DNA from 2 places in the Peribacillus sp. NPDC096447 genome. Region 2 is predicted to be linked to the other one. Evidence: riboswitches for the same ligand, from Rfam matches in the RefSeq annotation. Region 2 holds a riboswitch; the other holds the start of a gene.

Evidence for each region. Region 2 has a riboswitch for ZMP and ZTP ahead of ACIQZD_RS05810 (phosphoglycerate dehydrogenase). Riboswitches for the same ligand answer to the same signal wherever they lie in the genome.
Region 1: another riboswitch for ZMP and ZTP. It lies ahead of ACIQZD_RS22760 (phosphoribosylaminoimidazolecarboxamide formyltransferase); the one in region 2 lies ahead of ACIQZD_RS05810 (phosphoglycerate dehydrogenase).

Annotation. Positions count from the first base shown of each region.
Region 1 is NZ_JBIWEV010000008.1:1-5,109, reverse strand. Features, by position in the region: gene ACIQZD_RS22775 (type 1 glutamine amidotransferase family protein) at 1-27, opposite strand, end outside; gene ACIQZD_RS22770 (hypothetical protein) at 1,691-1,840, opposite strand; gene ACIQZD_RS22765 (hypothetical protein) at 2,122-2,295, opposite strand; gene ACIQZD_RS22760 (phosphoribosylaminoimidazolecarboxamide formyltransferase) at 2,508-3,674, opposite strand; ZMP/ZTP riboswitch at 3,723-3,801, opposite strand; gene ACIQZD_RS22755 (type 1 glutamine amidotransferase family protein) at 4,256-4,888, opposite strand.
Region 2 is NZ_JBIWEV010000001.1:1,160,317-1,165,425, reverse strand. Features, by position in the region: gene ACIQZD_RS05820 (GNAT family N-acetyltransferase) at 1-206, opposite strand, end outside; gene ACIQZD_RS05815 (ATP-dependent metallopeptidase FtsH/Yme1/Tma family protein) at 354-797, shown strand; ZMP/ZTP riboswitch at 992-1,070, shown strand; gene ACIQZD_RS05810 (phosphoglycerate dehydrogenase) at 1,177-2,376, shown strand; gene ACIQZD_RS05805 (hypothetical protein) at 2,471-2,638, opposite strand; gene ACIQZD_RS05800 (hypothetical protein) at 2,635-2,796, opposite strand; gene ACIQZD_RS05795 (hypothetical protein) at 3,183-3,665, opposite strand; gene ACIQZD_RS05790 (M4 family metallopeptidase) at 3,995-5,056, shown strand; gene ACIQZD_RS05785 (protealysin inhibitor emfourin) at 5,089-5,109, shown strand, end outside.

The DNA of each region.
Region 1 (5,109 bases), on a different contig from region 2:
ATATAGATAAACTTTTTTTATTTTCATCCACTAACACTCCAATCATAATTTTCATAGTTTATTTTTTCCACATCAAAAGCTACTCCATCAAAAAGAACGTATGTTCCTTTTGATGCAATTATATACCACAATTAACCAATAGTCTATTTCTTATTGAACTATCCTGCCCCTTTAGTTCCACAAGAAAAAGGTTGCCGCAAACTAACGCACCCATTAGTTTCGATTCACATATTTCTTGTATATTCTGGAGTATCACAGAGTGGATATTCTTCATATTGATTTCCTTTCCTAGAATAAAGTAAATCCCAAGAACAAAAGTAATTATTAAAGTGACACAAATTACCCAATACATCAAAGGATATTGATATATTACTGTTGCTGTTGTAACTCCTGAATTCATATCTGTTGTTGTTATTTTTGTCTTAACAGGATCATAAAGCATGTCCACAATTAAGTATGTTAGTAAAGATGAAAGAGTAAGAAATACTCCTATCGCACGTTTCAGTATTTTCACCTCCTAAAACCGTTAACTGTATACAGTTTAACTAAAAACAAAATCCTTCTTCCACTAACCTGCCCCGTTAGTGCCATAAGAAAATGGAGCTGTTTCCAGCCCCATAAAGAAGTAAAGCATGCGTTAGTTGCATAAGTAAGAGGTTTGAAAAAATAACCTGTATATATTTGAACGATGAATAACTTACCTATTTTCTTGTGTTTGTTTGCACCATATACAGAAAATTGGGAAAAACGTAATCAAAAACGTAACTAAGTTTATAAATTCATCAAAAAATACGTTAGAAACATTGATATATCAACAATTTAATAGATTACAGTTTATTTAATTGGTGTATATTTTTCCAATTATTTTAAATTATTCTATATTAGTTCTTACGATGAATACAATGTTTCTTAACTATCGCAATTGACTAGAATTGATTTACAACCATTTAGAAACGTAACCAAAACCGTAACCATTTTTATAAAAAACTCGTCAAGTATTGAAAGTATGAATTAAAGCAGCCGTTTCTATATTGGAATGCGTTGCTTTATTTTTTAATGGGGCATATCAGAAATGTTTAGCTGTGGTAAGAAAACTACTAGCAATAAAAGCTATTAAGCTAAACGCTGGTAGCTTGCTACATTCCATCTATGCTTATTAATCAGCTTTGTGTGTTCAGAAAACCATTCTAAGCGATTTTCAAACTTCTAATGATGATTGATAAGCTAATTTTGTCTAAGGCTAACTCTAACTTATCATCTATCTATTCTTTTATATAAAGAATTCCATAATTGCGTAAACCTGTAAACCTTTTAACCTATAAACGTTGATATAGTAGGTTTTTTATAGGTTTACCTTTAAGTTATTAGAAGTAAATTCAGCGCATTGGTATTCCCTGACTTTCTTTGAATGTGGGGTGTTGAGTATGTATCTTGCTGAAAAGATCGAGACTTATCTTTTTATTCAGCTACCTAAGCCAAGTGCTTGAGATTACTGGTGTATTCAAAATAACGGCTGGTCTATTGATTCTGCTACTGAAATTTTTAGTGAGGAATGGATATCTGATGACGAGTTTTTTGTCACCGAATCTGAAATTTATGGGAATAATAAACTCTATCATCAATTGAAAAAAGAACTTCGAATAATAAAAAAACATAGGGAGATTTTAGTCTTCCTATGTTTTCATTCATATTATTTATCTGTTTGTTTTTGCTTCTTTTTCAAATACTCCGCACGTATTTTTTCAAGTTGCTGCTTTTTATCAAATTTGGCAGGCTTCTGTTTTTCATGAAACTTTGTCACAGCTACCTGACCTTTGGTATCTAATTGATATTTTCCCACTTTGTTCACCTACTTTTCTTGTCTTTAAAGAGAATCTATTCAACAAATATAATATACCTTATTTTACTGAAGTATACCTTATTACTTTATTAGTGTACTGCTAACTTTGCATATATCAGTAAAAACATTAAAAACTTAGTAAAATAATTCATCGCCAAATGGTATTCATTTCATTGCTATAATCAAAATAAAATGCCTTGACACTCTGCATAAGCCTCAATAATTCTATTTCTTGTTTGTTCAGCTCTCTTCTAAAGATCCAATTGTTCGGTAAATAAGGTTTAAACATTAAAACAATCTAAGGCTACTCCATCTTTTAAATGGTTCTTAATGCTAATAACCATTACGTTCTCGATGATTTCAAATTTAGGTTTCTGAGGGGAAATATTGTTTTTTTTGCAAAGCCTTTTTACTACTTGTTTAAAAAAATCTACATCCCCAATATCTTTCTCCAAAAAATCACCCCTTGTTATTAACTTTTCTACTTATATCCACCTCAATCCAAATATTACCTTATTCAACTATCCTGCCCCTTTAGTTGATTAAGGAAACTTTAATGATCAAGCAGTTATATGTAAAAACTTAGTTACCATTATGAGCGTTATCGGAAATAGTATGAGAAAGAGCCCTTAGTAAAGAGGCTCTCATATTTATAATCATTCACAGCTTAATGATGAAATACACGAATGCCTGAATGTGCCATAACCATTCCATATTCATTTGCTGCTTGTAAAACTTGATCGTCTCGTAAAGAATTACCTGTTTGAACAACATATTTAACTCCACTTTGAGCAGCACGATCAATATTATCACGGAACGGTAAAAAAGCATCGGAAGCATAGGAAACTTCTTTTAATCTTTTTAACCATTGTTGTTTTTCACTCTTACTTAGCCTGTCAGGGACTTCTTGAAAACATTGTTTCCATTGTTGGTTTTCAGCTTCAGTAATATCATCATTCAGCCATCCATCAATCGCGTTATTAACTTCTACACGAGATATTCCTTCTCTGAACTTCATATTAAGTGCCCTTGGGTGTTGTCGTAACCACCATTTATCTGCTTTTTCAGCTGCTAACCTTGTACAATGAATACGTGATTGCTGCCCAGCACCAATTCCAATAGTTTGACCATCTAAAGCGAAACAAACAGAGTTTGATTGTGTATATTTCAATGTAATAAGGGCAACAAGAAGATCTTGCTTGGCTCTATCAGGAATATCACATTGTGCCGTAACAATATTGTCAAAAACTTCTTTTCTGATCCGTACATCATTTCTTTCTTGTTCTAAGGTAATTCCAAATACCGTTCTTTTTTCAATTGGAGCAGGAGCATAGTGTGGATCAATTTCTAAGATTAAATACTTTCCTTTCTTTTTCTGTTTCAAAATCTCTAATGCCTCTTGACTGTAACTTGGTGCAACAATGATATCAGAAACCTCTGTTTTTAGAAGGTTAGCTACAGTTACATCAACTTCATCACTAAATGCAGCACAATCACCAAATGAAGATATCCTATCTGTTCCTCGTGCTCTTGCGTAAGCAACGGCTAATGGAGAAAGTTTTATATCTTCAATGAAATAAGATTTAGCAAGTAAATCATTCAGTGGAGAGTACACAGCTGCACCTGCTGGACTAACATGTTTAAAGGATGCTGACGCAGGTTGACCAGTTGCTTGTCGAAGCTCTAGAACCAGTTGAAAAGCGTTTAAAGCATCTAAAACATTAATATAACTGGCTTCTCCATTTAATATTTTAATAGGCATGTTTTCTGTAACATAAACTTTAGCTTTACCCTGATTTGGATTCATTCCGTATCGTAAACAAATCTCTTTCATTTAAAGATCCCCTTTCAAAAATAAAAAAGTATTTGAACATGAGTTCAAATACTTTGCCCAGGCGTACGGCCGTTATCTATGTGCTCCCTCATGGTCCTCCATGTTTACGCCAGTAACACATAGTCTGTTTTATAAGAAAATTTTACATAATATTAGTAATTTTTACAATATATTTAGCTGATTTTTCTTTTTTTAAGTTGTATATCATACCCCCCCCCTTGTAGGCCAAGGGGGGGGATCATCTTCGAAATTATCGTTTTTGCTGTAGCTTTTGAAACAAATATTGATCAAATTAATACAAGAAACCTTGAAAATAAATAAATAGTAAGGACATGTTTTGAAAAAAGATGAATCAAAACATGCCCTTATACTAATTAATTGGATTATTCATTTATAAAAAAGATTGATCATTTTTGTGTTCCTTAATCAACTAACGCACCCGTTAGTTTAAGTTTAATCATTCACAATCTCTATTAACTTCTCTAAAATTTTAAAGTTATGTACTAAAACTATACTTTGACATCACATAAAGTATGGAGATTATTACAAGTAAAATAAAACTGCCAAGTTGATTTTTAAACTCACTTATTTATTGAGTTCATTAGTTGGAAAAAGTATTCATGTTTGTGAGTCTTATTTAGGTTATACCACGAATGTAATGTATCTGGTGCAAATACATCTAATTTTTTCAGTACTTCCACCGCAAATTCCAAAGGAGCTACTCCTGATGCAGTAACCAAATTTTCACCAGTTACTACAGGTTCCATCTCATAAAAATTTTCTCCTTTATAATTAGGACAGACCATTTTAATATACTCTAAGCTATTGCTTGTATGCTTTCTAGAATCTAGATATCCCATATTCGCTAGTCCCTCAGTTGCACCACAAATAGCAGCAACAATAGTGCCAAGCTTTAAAGCCTCGCCAATTTTTTTCAAGATAGATAGATGAATCGCTTCTCCCCAAGTATTCCCTCCAGGTAGAATTACAAGATCTTTACTATCAAAGTTACATTCATCAAGGGAAATATCTGGTTTTATACTCAGTCCCCCCATCGTAGTAATAATTTCTTTATTCGCTCCTACTGTAATTACTTTTAAAGGTGCTAAATCCTTTTTGAAATATCTTCCTGAATTTAGTTCAGCAATTAAATATCCATATTCCCAGTCTGACATTGTATTAAATACATATAGATAAACTTTTTTTATTTTCATCCACTAACACTCCAATCATAATTTTCATAGTTTATTTTTTCCACATCAAAAGCTACTCCATCAAAAAGAACGTATGTTCCTTTTGATGCAATTATATACCACAATTAACCAATAGTCTATTTCTTATTGAACTATCCTGCCCCTTTCGTATTATAAGGTCAGCCAGATATTTCTGGTTGAACAATTTTTATATCGATATATGATAACGGTAGCTGGGGTAG
Region 2 (5,109 bases):
ACTATTTTTCCTTCGTTATTTTCTGCGACATAAACATAATTTTCATCTCTATTTATATTCTTTATCCATATGTCTTTCCTTTTCTCATAAGACAGATTATCTAAAAAATCACTCGGCATTATTTCTTTATAAGTAGTTCGCCAGCAATCCACATGGACTATTGCTATACCTTCCGCATCAGCAACCGTTGCCTCTCTTATTAGCATAGTGGTTCCTCCTTTTTTAAGTTTGCTATATTTCTTATAATTTACTAATATTATCCATTTTGCAACTAATCGGCCCGAGATATTCCAAGAATTAACTTTGTATGTTACTATTTTCTATAGTTTGCTTAATGTGGAAGAAGGTATGAGATGAAGCGGATTTTCCGTAGTAAAGTATTTTATTTATTAATCTTCTTGGTTACCTTGGGGATTGTGCTGGTTTTTAATAATGACAAAGAACCGACTGAGAAATTAACTGAAGATGAATTTTTTACAACTTTAGAGGATGGGAAAGTGACATTTTTAGAGTTGGAGCCACAAAAAAGTGTTTATGAAATAAGAGGTGGGCTGGTAGGGTATGAAAAGGATCAATACTTTATCGCGTCTGTACCAAATAGTGAAATTTCACTAGATAGAATGAATAATGCTGCAGAGGAACATGATATAGAAAAAATTGAGATTACGCCAGAAGACGAGACAAGTGGATGGGTCTCTCTTTTTACAACGACCATTCCGTTCATGATCATTTTCATGCTGTTTTTAGTCATATTACTATTTACAGTTGTAATAAAAAGATTGGACCGTCATAGATAATGGAGTTTTCGTCGATATATTCCTATTTTCGGAGATAAAACTATAGATTTCGTCGATATATTTCTAATTTCGCAGATAAAACTGTAAGTTTCGTCGATATTTCTGTTGAGTTGTGACTTCTGCAAAAAAAGGGATAAACATATAATTTGATATTGAAGATTCCAGAATAGTTTGATAGAATGAAATAAATGAAAAAGACTATGTGCAACTGGCGAAACACGGATAACCGTGAGGGAACACATAGTGTCGTAGCCGTTCGCCTGGGCAGAGGTAAGGGATTTTATCCCTTGCCTCTTTCTGTATATTAACAGATATTGAAGGTTTAAAGTCAGTATTTTGAAATTTCAAAACTATCATATTCAAAAGAGGAGCAAACAAAATGAGCACAATTCTTTTAGAAAAAGTGAAAACGATCAAGGCGTTAAATAATATTGCCGAAAGCGGACTGAATGTATTCAACAAAGGGGATTTTACGGTTGATAATGACAGTGAAAACCCTGATGCAATCGTTCTTCGCAGCTTTAACATGCATACTATGGAATTCGGCGATCAGTTAAAAGCAATCGCAAGGGCAGGGGCTGGAGTCAATAATATTCCGGTCGACAAATGTACCGAGCAAGGAATTGTCGTTTTCAATACACCTGGTGCTAACGCAAACGCTGTAAAAGAAATGGTGCTAACGACATTAATGGCTTCATCTCGTAACCTTTTTGCAGGTGTGGCTTGGACAAAGACACTAGAAGGCGAAGGAGAACAAATTCCAAAGCTTGTTGAAGCAGGAAAGAAACAATTCGTTGGTAAAGAAATCAAGGGGAAAACTCTTGGCGTAATCGGTTTAGGAGCGATCGGTGCACTTGTAGCGAATGATGCGCTTGATTTGGACATGGATGTCATTGGGTTTGACCCGTTCATCTCTGTTGATACAGCTTGGAATTTGTCACGCAATGTACAGCGCGCCATGACGATTGAAGAATTGTTTGCAGAATCTGATTATATTACAGTACACGTTCCATTAACTGACGACACAAGAGGAATGTTCAACCAAGAAACATTCAGCATCATGAAGCCGGGCGTACATATCTTGAATTTCTCACGCGGCGAGCTAGTGAATGAAACTGATATGCAAGCTGCACTTGAAAGCGGAAAAGTAGGCAAGTTCATTACAGACTTCCCGAATGAAAACGTGCTGAAAATGAAAAATGTCGTTCCAATTCCGCATCTTGGTGCCTCTACGCTAGAGTCAGAGGAAAACTGTGCGATCATGGCAGCTCGTCAGTTGAAGAGCTTTTTAGAAACAGGGAACATCAAGAACTCTGTGAATTTCCCGAACACTTCCCTTCCTTATACAGGAAACCGTCGTGTGGCAACTTTCCACGAAAACGTTCCGAACATGGTTGGGCAAATCACGCTGGCTGTATCAAGCTTTAATCTGAACATCGCTGACATGGTTAACAGAAGCCGTGGGGGATATGCCTATACGATCATCGACATTGACGGTGAAGTAAACGGCGATATCATTCCTGGATTGGAAGAAAAAATCAAACAAATCGAAGGCATCGTTACAACTCGTATTATCTAATTGGAACCGGAAGAAAGATGATTAATAGTGAAAGCCTCAATTCCTTTAAGGAGTTGAGGCTTTTTTAGGCTTTGTTTATTAAACTAAAAATCTGTCAGGGTTTCACCTCCGTTTTTTCTTCATAATGTACAAACAACATCAAATAGAGTGCGAATAGAAGATGCAAATAAAGTGGAATATCCTTATCGTTTTGAATGGCAACAAATACGTAAATTCCATATAGCAATATAGGAATGGTTAAAAGGATTCTGAGCTTAGTCATATGCCATCCTCCCATTTATCCTCAAATATTAATACATCAAGCATTTGAGCCACTTGAAAATCCTTTTCTGCTATTGCATGTATTAAACTTGTACAATTATTTTCCCTGAGAACATCTGCTAATAATTGTAGGTCCATGGTCATTACTGATGTTTTCATAGTTTCATCCTCCCAATTAACTAAATATTCTGTCACTTCTGTTAATACAATAGTATGAAGTACAGTGCAAATGCTGTCAATCTATATTCCATCTGTACTCATTTTAAGTTAATGGAATTATAATTTATCTACCAAAATAACTATCTCATATATATATATCTACTTAGTGAGTTAGGCAAAACGGTACCCAACAGGGGAAGCATTGCGATCAGCTGAACGCCAGGGAGCAACGTGTTGCGAACCTTAATCAATGTAACCTTACATTCTCAGCCAACCTGTCAGTTCAATATGACTTTTGTTTATCCCTCTAAGTAAAAGAATCGCCCCTATGAAATACAGAGACGATTCCTTATGTTAAACACCCATTCTACACAGAAAGGATTACCCTATATTGTTCTTCCCCAAAAATTCTGATGCTGATGAAGGATATTCGTTGTTAAAAAAGCTCCAACAGGAGGTAATTGCCCGGTATAGGCATTACCGCTAATAGGAAATTCATTCAGAGCTATATCAGTAGTGGCAATCCATGATCCGGACTCACCTGCGTGCAGAGAGGGAGGCTTCATAAGAAAACGTCCTTGAAGAATGAAATGTCGAATTCTACTCTGTTGATCATCAATTATGGTTAAGTTGCCGGAGAAAGTGGCATAAGGTGAATCAAATGCGATTTGTTTGGTGCTTTCATTCCAAAATCCATTAATCGGAATGGGTCTGCCACGAAAATTAACCGTACCAACCACCCTATTTTCTATAATGGAGTTAATGGTAAGTGTGCCCCAAATAATCGTTCTGCCAGCTATTGAAGAGTGGATACCCCATACAGATGGGAATGGAAAGCTAATTGAAGCAGTTCCCTGTGAAGTTACCAATGTTATGCCCTCCTTAAAGGTGGTTTATTTCTGAGGAAGCTCCCTTTTTTAAAGGAACAATCCAGTATATGCAGCACGAGCAGAATAATCCAATAAACAAGGGTGAGTGGGTTGAACAAGTTGGGCAGGGAAGGAATGGAGGGAAATGAGGTATCTACGGCGAAAGTACACTATAGAAATGTGTTGAAAATAGGAAGAGCATCTAGGTGACCATGTAAACGGATTTAAACTGCTAATGAACCGATGTTGAAGACAAAAGCATTAAGAAAAGCAGCTTTTGAAAAAAGAAACTGTAATAGATCGTAAAAAAACATGAAGGAGTGACGGATATGCACAAAAGAGATTGTTCCAAATTGAAGTGTCAGTGTTTCATCGTACCTAACTATATTCTTGAGAATTTGGCACAAAATGAAGTGGAAGAAGCACGGATCAGTTTAGCGAAAAGCCGTCAAATGCGCAGGCGCAGAATTTTGAAAGAATACGATATTGACGGTGTTGTCGCTTTAACTGATGCAGGATCTGGGCGTCATGGTGAATCTGCCCGCCATGTTTATGATTGCAGGGGAGGAACGAAACTCCGGGAGAATGAGGCTAGGAAAGAAGGAGATCGATCAAGTGCAGACCCGGTAGTTAACGCTGCATACGATTATAGCGGAGTTGTGCGTGATTATTTCAAGGATGTCTTGCACCGTAATTCAATTGATAACCAAGGCCTTGATATCATTCTGAACGTTCATTATGGCAATAAATTCACGAATGCCTATTGGGACGGAGATGAAATGGTATTTGGTGATGGCGATGGGGTCATCTTTAGCAATTTTGCCAATTCACTCGATGTAATCGGACACGAACTGACACATGGGGTTACCCAGTTCACAAGTGGATTGGAGTATGAAGGTCAGTCGGGGGCTTTGAACGAACATCTTTCAGATGTATTTGGAGTTGCCATAAAACAATTTCATTTAAAGCAAACAGCAGGTGATGCCGATTGGCTGATCGGTGCTGATATAATGGGACCAACACTGAAAGGGCAGGCCCTCCGTTCGATGAAAGCGCCAGGTACGGCATTTGACAATAAGTTAATGGGTAAAGATATTCAGCCTGATCATATGAAGAACTTCTATAAAGGAGAACGCGATAATCATGGTGTCCATATCAATAGCGGCATACCAAACAAAGCCTTTTATCTAGTATCGATGGAGATCGGAACAGACAAAGCGGCATTGATTTGGTTCAACGCGATGCAGAATTTATTTGCGACGGCGAATTTCAATCAATTCGTGCAAATTGTCATCAAGGCAGCGCAAAAACTTGTTGATAGCGGAGAAGTTACGAAAACAGCGATCAAGACAATTGAAAATGCTTTTAAAGCCGTTGGACTGCCTGAGTAGTCATATTCCATGAATAGGAGGCTCCATCTACCATGCATATCAAATTTAGCTGC